One region of the Paenibacillus hamazuiensis genome, then DNA from elsewhere that is predicted to be linked to it. Evidence: riboswitches for the same ligand, from Rfam matches in the RefSeq annotation. Region 1 holds a riboswitch; the other holds the start of a gene.
What was found. Region 1 has a riboswitch for cobalamin ahead of cobT (nicotinate-nucleotide--dimethylbenzimidazole phosphoribosyltransferase). Riboswitches for the same ligand answer to the same signal wherever they lie in the genome.
Positions count from the first base shown of each region.

Region 2: linked by a shared signal. The riboswitch ahead of MYS68_RS11280 (energy-coupling factor ABC transporter permease) and the one ahead of cobT (nicotinate-nucleotide--dimethylbenzimidazole phosphoribosyltransferase) in region 1 are both predicted to bind cobalamin.

Region 1 covers NZ_JALRMO010000001.1:7,847,119-7,850,538, forward strand. Annotated here, with positions in the region: gene MYS68_RS34635 (aldo/keto reductase) at 19-999, opposite strand; cobalamin riboswitch at 1,569-1,763, shown strand; partial or broken gene cobT (nicotinate-nucleotide--dimethylbenzimidazole phosphoribosyltransferase) at 2,036-3,049, shown strand.
Region 2 covers NZ_JALRMO010000001.1:2,545,079-2,548,498, reverse strand. Annotated here, with positions in the region: gene cbiQ (cobalt ECF transporter T component CbiQ) at 1-107, opposite strand, end outside; gene MYS68_RS11285 (energy-coupling factor ABC transporter substrate-binding protein) at 104-379, opposite strand; gene MYS68_RS11280 (energy-coupling factor ABC transporter permease) at 376-1,143, opposite strand; cobalamin riboswitch at 1,290-1,478, opposite strand; gene cyoA (ubiquinol oxidase subunit II) at 1,731-2,765, shown strand; gene MYS68_RS11270 (cbb3-type cytochrome c oxidase subunit I) at 2,779-3,420, shown strand, end outside.

The DNA.
Region 1 (3,420 bases):
CAAGGTTTGCGGTTTCGTTTACCAGGCGTAAGCTTTGGGGGCTTCTCCTCCGGGCCCCGGGAAAATCTCGTCCAGCCGCTTCAGCACGTCCTCGTCCAGCTTCAGCTCCACGACGCGCAGCGTGTTTTGGAACTGCTCCAGCGTGCGGGGGCCGATGATCGGCGCGGTCATGGCCGGATGCACGAGCGTCCAGGCGAGCGCCACGTTGGCTTCGCTCTCGCCGAGCTCCCGGCAAAGCTTGCCGAACGCCTCCAATTGGCCGCGATGCCGCTCCACCCGCTCCACGCTGCGCGCGCTTCTTGAACCCTGCGCCGGGTTCAAGGCGTTGCCGCCAAGAAGGCCCCCGTCGAGCGGGCTCCAGGCGATGACGCCGATGCCGTGCTCTTCGGCGGCGGGGAGCACTTCGAGCTCCGGCAGGCGGCAGAGCAGGCTGTATTTATGCTGCTCGGATACGAGGCCGAGGAAATGGCGGGCTTTGGCTTCGTATTGCGCTTTGACCAGGTCGCGTCCGGCGAAATTGCTGGCCCCGACGTAGCTGATTTTACCTTGTGCTATATGGGTTTGAAAAGCGTTCCACAATTCGTCCCACGAGACGTTGCGGTCGACATGGTGCATTTGGTACAGCTCGATATGGTCGGTTTGCAGCCGGCGCAGCGACGCCTCCAGGTGGCGGCGGATTTTGTAAGCGGATAACCCGCGCGGCGCGTTGGGGCCGTCGTTCGGATCTTCCATATCGCCGTACACCTTGGTGGCAAGCACGACCTTCTCCCGGCGTCCGCCGCCCTGGGCGAACCAGCGACCGATGATTTCCTCCGTTTTGCCGCGGGCTCCCGGGCCGCCGTATACGTTGGCCGTATCGAAGAAGTTGACTCCGGCGTCGAGCGCGGCGTCCATAATCCGGTACGCTTCCTTCTCGTCGGTATCGACGCCGAAGTTCATCGTGCCGAGGCACAGCCTGCTCACCTTAAGTCCCGATTTTCCGAGATAAGCATATTCCATAACCAAACCTCCTCAGGAAATATCTTCAATTCCATCATACGCGGACCGGCCTGTTTCTTAAAGTACGCAAATGCAGTAAAGATAGTGTCGCCGGGGATATTTAGTCACTTGAAGGTGAGTGCCGATCCATGCCCGAGGCGTTGCGTTAACCGACTTGCGTGGCGGTGACTGAACGGCGGGGGCAGCCCGCTTGTGTAAGATGTTATCAGCTTAAGCGGGAATATAGAGGAACTGAGGTTCGCTAAGTGGGCCGATTTCGATCATTTTTGGAAATTAGCGGAACTCAGATGTGTTATTTGCCTGTTTGCTCTATACAATTGCCATTTTCCACCGATTTAGCGCATCTCAGTTCCTCTATTTTTTCAGATATATCATTTTCCGGCAAATAGCGAACGTGAGTTCCTTTATTTTGTGAGCGCTGAGCCGCCCGCGATTTCGTGCGAACGCCTTACTCTGGCTGCAGTGTCCTGTCGAAGGAAGCTCGCTTCTATCGCTAGGTGGGGAGGTTTTAGCAAAATACGGTGGACGCTTTTCCGAAGTTCGTGGTATATTTTAAGCACAAAATCGAATATATTTTTTTGGGAATGGGTGTCGAGTTTATCGGACTCGACTTAATAGGGAAACCGGTGAAAATCCGGTACGGTCGCGCCACTGTAAGCGAGGAGCCGCTCCGAACGCCACTGTTTCGATCTGCGAAATGGGAAGGCAAGGGGCAATGGCCATGATCCGCAAGTCAGGAGACCTGCCTGTTCCGACAGCACCATTGGAACCTACGCGTAATTAGGGAGGTGTAAGGCGGCAGTGCAGCTCTGTCCGGCTTGTCGAGCAGACAAGTTTTTGCGGCGGGAGCACGACTTTGCTAACTTATACGTATTTCTTGAGCGCTGGGCATCTCCAATGGAGGTGCCTTTTTTCATGGGCAAAAGGGGCTTCCTCCGTGCGGTTCGACGAGAAAGGCGGAGAGGCGTTTGGCTTAAAAGTGTGGGCTGCTGCATGCTGTACCCAGTAAACAGGAAGGAAGATCGTCTTGGAGACATTGACGAAGGTACTGGACCGGATCGGACGGTTGGATTCGGTGGCGATGCGCCGCATGCGCATGCGTATGAACGATTTGACGAAGCCGCCGGGCAGCTTGGGTGCGCTGGAGGACATCGCGGTGGCGCTTGCCGGCATTCAGGCGACCGACAAGCCGCAAATCGGACGAAAAGCGATTGTTGTCATGTGCGGCGATCACGGGGTGACGGAAGAGGGCGTCAGCGCCTATCCTGCCTCGGTGACAGGGCTTATGATCGGCAATTTTGCCCGGGGGGCGGCAGCGGTCAATGTGCTTGCGCGGCTGACCGGGGCGCAGGTGCGGGTGGTCGATGTCGGCAGCCGTCTGGAGGAGGCGCCGGAAGGAATCGAATCGCGCCGGGTGCGCGGAGGAACCGCCAATATGGCCCTTGGTCCGGCGATGTCCCGGCGCGAGGCAGCGGAGGCGATCCGCATCGGTATTGAAACGGCCGAGGCGCTGGCGGACGGAGGCGCTGCGATGATCGGCCTCGGCGAAATGGGCATCGGCAACACGACCCCGAGCACGGCGATGGCGGCGGTGTTCACCGGGAGGCCGGTGCGCGAGCTGACAGGACGCGGGACGGGGCTGGACGATGCGGCGCTGGAGGCGAAGGCGCAAGTGATCGAGCGGGCGATCCGCGTGAATGCGCCGGATGCGTGCGACGTGATCGACGTCATCGCGAAGGTCGGCGGGCTCGAAATCGCCGGGCTGGCCGGCGTCATTCTCGGTGCGGCGTCGCGCCGCCTCGCGGTCGTCGTCGACGGCGTCATTACCGGTGCCGCCGCCTTGGCTGCGTACAGGCTGGAGCCGCGCTGCCGCGATTTCATGTTCGCCTCGCATGTATCGGCGGAGCCTGCGCACCGCGTTATGCTCGAGGAGCTGGGCCTTGCTCCTGCGCTTCACCTGGGCATGAGGCTCGGCGAGGGGACGGGAGCGGCGCTTGCTTTTCCGCTGTTCGATGCGGCTGTGCGCCTCGCGGAAGAGATGGCGACGTTCGCCGATCTCGGACTTCCGAGCCCCGCTCCGGAGCCGGAGGAGTACGCGCTCTATCCGGCGCCGCACGTACGGGAGGTGTATCGGGGCAGCAAGATACTTGCCGCCGGGTCCGGGGAGCGCGGGATGGCTTCGGGGCCGGACGGCGGTTCGCCGTTGGCCGAAGCGGAGCGGAAGGCAGCCGCGGCGATGGAGGGCGATCCGTTCGGCGGACAGGCGGCGGATCGGCCGGTTGCGGAAGCAAGGCGTGATCAGTCTGATGGGCACGGAATGGGAGCGGCAGCCGCCGGGATGTTCGGGGGTGCTTCGGCTGACGCCTCGTTTGGCGTTGGCGAAGCGGGACAGCCGATCGCCGGCGCGCAGGCGAAAGAGGC
Region 2 (3,420 bases), 5.3 Mb from region 1:
GATAGGTAGGAGAGGATAAACAACAAAGCTGCGAATGTACACTTCCACAAGGGAGACACATTTCTTAGCTTATTCTTGTATGAAAGTGTGTCAATTATCTTGATCATTGGGCTTTGGATTTGCCTTTAAACCATCCAATCACATAACCGATAAAGCCGGCTCCAATAGCTGCCTGCAGCGCGAACAACATGCTTTCGGTTTCGGAAGGAAGCTCAAACAGCGATGAAAACCATGGCCGGTAGGAGGGGCTAAGCTCGGCGATCGCTTGCTCCGCGGCATCGTCTGCTCCGCCAAAGTCACCATTGACGAAGAGCAGGGGGAGAACAGCGAGCAGGATCACAGCCAGTAACATCAATATATTTTTGCTTCGATTTGTCATGATTGATTTGCTCCTTTCATTTTACGCTGCAGTACGGACAGCTCCTCCGAGCTGTAGGTTTGCAGCCAGTTCCAAATCAATACGGTCAGAATACCTTCACTTATCGCTAAAGGGATTTGAGTTAGTGCAAATATGCCGCCGAACTTAACAAAAGAGACCAGGATCCCGCCGCTCTCCGCCGGAAACGCTAATGCCATTTGGATGGAAGTGACGACATAGGTGGATAAATCGGCCGATGCGGCAGCCGTAAAAATAGCCAGCTTCTGCTTCCCCGTCGACTTCATCATTCCTTTATAAACGGTATAGCCAATGATCGGTCCAATGACAGCCATCGAGAAAGCGTTGGCCCCCAATGTGGTTAAGCCACCGTGCGCGAGCAGCAAAGCCTGGAATAACAAGACGATGGAGCCAAGCACGCTCATAGGCAGCGCCCCAAACATAACCGCTCCGAGACCGGTCCCGGTCGGATGCGAGCTGCTGCCTGTAACCGACGGGATCTTAAGCGCCGAAAGGACGAATGTAAACGCGCCGGCTAAGCCCAGCATAATTTTCAACTCGGGTGTTTCCTTTGTTATTCTGATCAACGCCCGCAGCCCCAATATAAAGAACGGCAAGAACAAAACCCACCAAAAAATTGCCCAACCCAAGGGAAGAAAACCCTCCATAATATGCATGGCATAAGCGGACTGAGGTTCATTTACGGCAAAGTACAGGGTAAACCCTAGAATTAATAATAAGGTGCTCGCTGTTTTTTGGACTTTCATTTGCATTTCCTCCTGTAACTAAAATGGATCGAACAACAAAAAAACCAACCCAAGATTGGATTGGTTACGGAGTACGCTTCAATAGACGGCTATGAAGAAAAATAGTCGGCACATGGTTTCGTACACCTCTCCTTTCCGCGAAGGCTTGTGGGTGTTTAAATTAGGTAGGTCTCCTGGCTCTCGGTTCTTCGTTTTCTCTCGTCTTCCCCGTATGATTACGAGTGACTTCGCCTGAGAGTAACTCCCCGATTACAGTGGCGGGACCGCTCGGGATTTGCACCCGATTCCCTGTTACCCCTTGTCTTCACAAGGGCACCTAATTTAGCAGTGTATGCAATTCATAAGTTTCAAATAACAACTATTCGATATGAATCGGTTATTTCCTTCTTAGTAGCATAAATTCTTTTAAAGATAACACCGGATTCGATAAACTGGCTTCGAGGCAGACAATAGCGTATACAAACTATTTTAGAAATAAAGTTGAAATATGTTATATTTTTCAAATTATTACGGACACTATACATGTTAATGACATCCCTGAGGCTAAATAAGTGAATGCTCAGTACTGCTTAGGAGATGAGGGACTTATGAAAATTGCGAATATGCTGCGAGGCTTTACCGCGCTTGGCGTCGTCGCGGGCATTTTCACGCTAACCACGGGCTGCGAGTCGATGATCGTCTTCGATCCGAAGGGGCCAATTGGCGCCCAGCAGCGTGATTTGATCAATTTCACGATACTGCTCTGTCTTATTATATTGGTCCCGGTTCTGCTTCTTACGGCCTGGATTGTATGGCGCTTCCGCGACAAGAAGAACAACAATGCGCCCTACCAGCCCATATGGTCTCACAGTACTAAACTGGAGATTATTTGGTGGGGTATCCCGATTCTCGTCATTTTGGTCCTGGCCATTGCGACGGCGCGTTATACGTACGCGCTTGATCCGGCTAAACCGCTCGAATCTGAGAAGAAACCCGTCACGATCCAGGTGACGTCTTTAAACTGGAAATGGCTGTTTCAGTATCCGGAGCAAGGTATCGCAACCGTCAACTACCTGGTCATTCCGGAACGTACACCGATTAAGTTCGAGCTCACCTCGGATGGTCCGATGAACTCGTTTTGGGTGCCGCAGCTTGGCGGGATGATTTACACGATGTCCGGCATGTCGACGACGCTTTATCTTCAAGCGGACGAGCCGGGTAATTATATGGGCACCGGAGCCAATTTTACAGGCCGCGAATTCGCGAAAATGGGTTTTACCGCGAAGGCCGTTACCCAGGCGGATTTCGATAAATGGGTAACGGAAGCCAAGGGGAGCGGAAACGCGCTGACGGACGAAGGCTATCAAAAGCTTGCGCTGCCCGGAATCTCGGACCGCATTACATACGCTTCGATTCCGTCCGGCTTGTTCGAGAAAATTGTCCACGAGTACTCCATGAGCCGCGGAGCGCCTCCGGGGATTACCCGGAAGGCGCAAACTCTCAGCGGCGAGAAGGCGGCGGAGCATACCGAGGGCGGACAGCTTCCACCCGGCAATAATGCGCAGAAGGATGTCCATGACATGGGCAATTCCGGCCAATCCAATCATCACATGGACGGCATGCATATGAATCATGGCAAATGAGAGGATGACTTCCGTGATTGACCAAATAAAAGATTTTGCTTCGTGGTTTTTCGTCACCGGCGACCCGCTGATTTACGGAGCGGACGTCGCCATCGTTCTGACGATGGCAGCCATCGTCATAGTGCTGACATATTTCAAGAAATGGGGCTGGCTTTGGCGCGAGTGGTTGACGACCGTCGATCATAAACGAGTCGGAATTATGTACATTATCGCTTCGCTCCTCATGCTGTTCCGCGGCGGCGTCGACGCGCTGATGATGCGGACGCAGCTCGCTTTTCCCGATATGAAGTTTTTGTCGCCGGAACACTATAACGAGGTGTTCACGACTCACGGTGTCATCATGATCTTGTTCATGGCAATGCCGCTCATGTTCGGCTTATTCAACATCGCGGTACCGCTGCAAATCGGCGCGCGTGACGTCGCTTTTCCGTTCCTGAATTCGCTCAGCTTCTGGCTGTTTTTCTTCGGTGCGATGCTGTTCAATATGTCGTTCGTTATCGGTGGATCGGCGAATGCCGGCTGGCTGTCGTATCCGCCGCTCTCGGAATTGACGGGCAGCCCCGGCGTAGGGGAGGATTTCTACATCTGGGGTGTGCAGATTTCCGGGATCGGATCGTTGATGACGGGAATCAACTTCATAGTGACCATCGTCAAA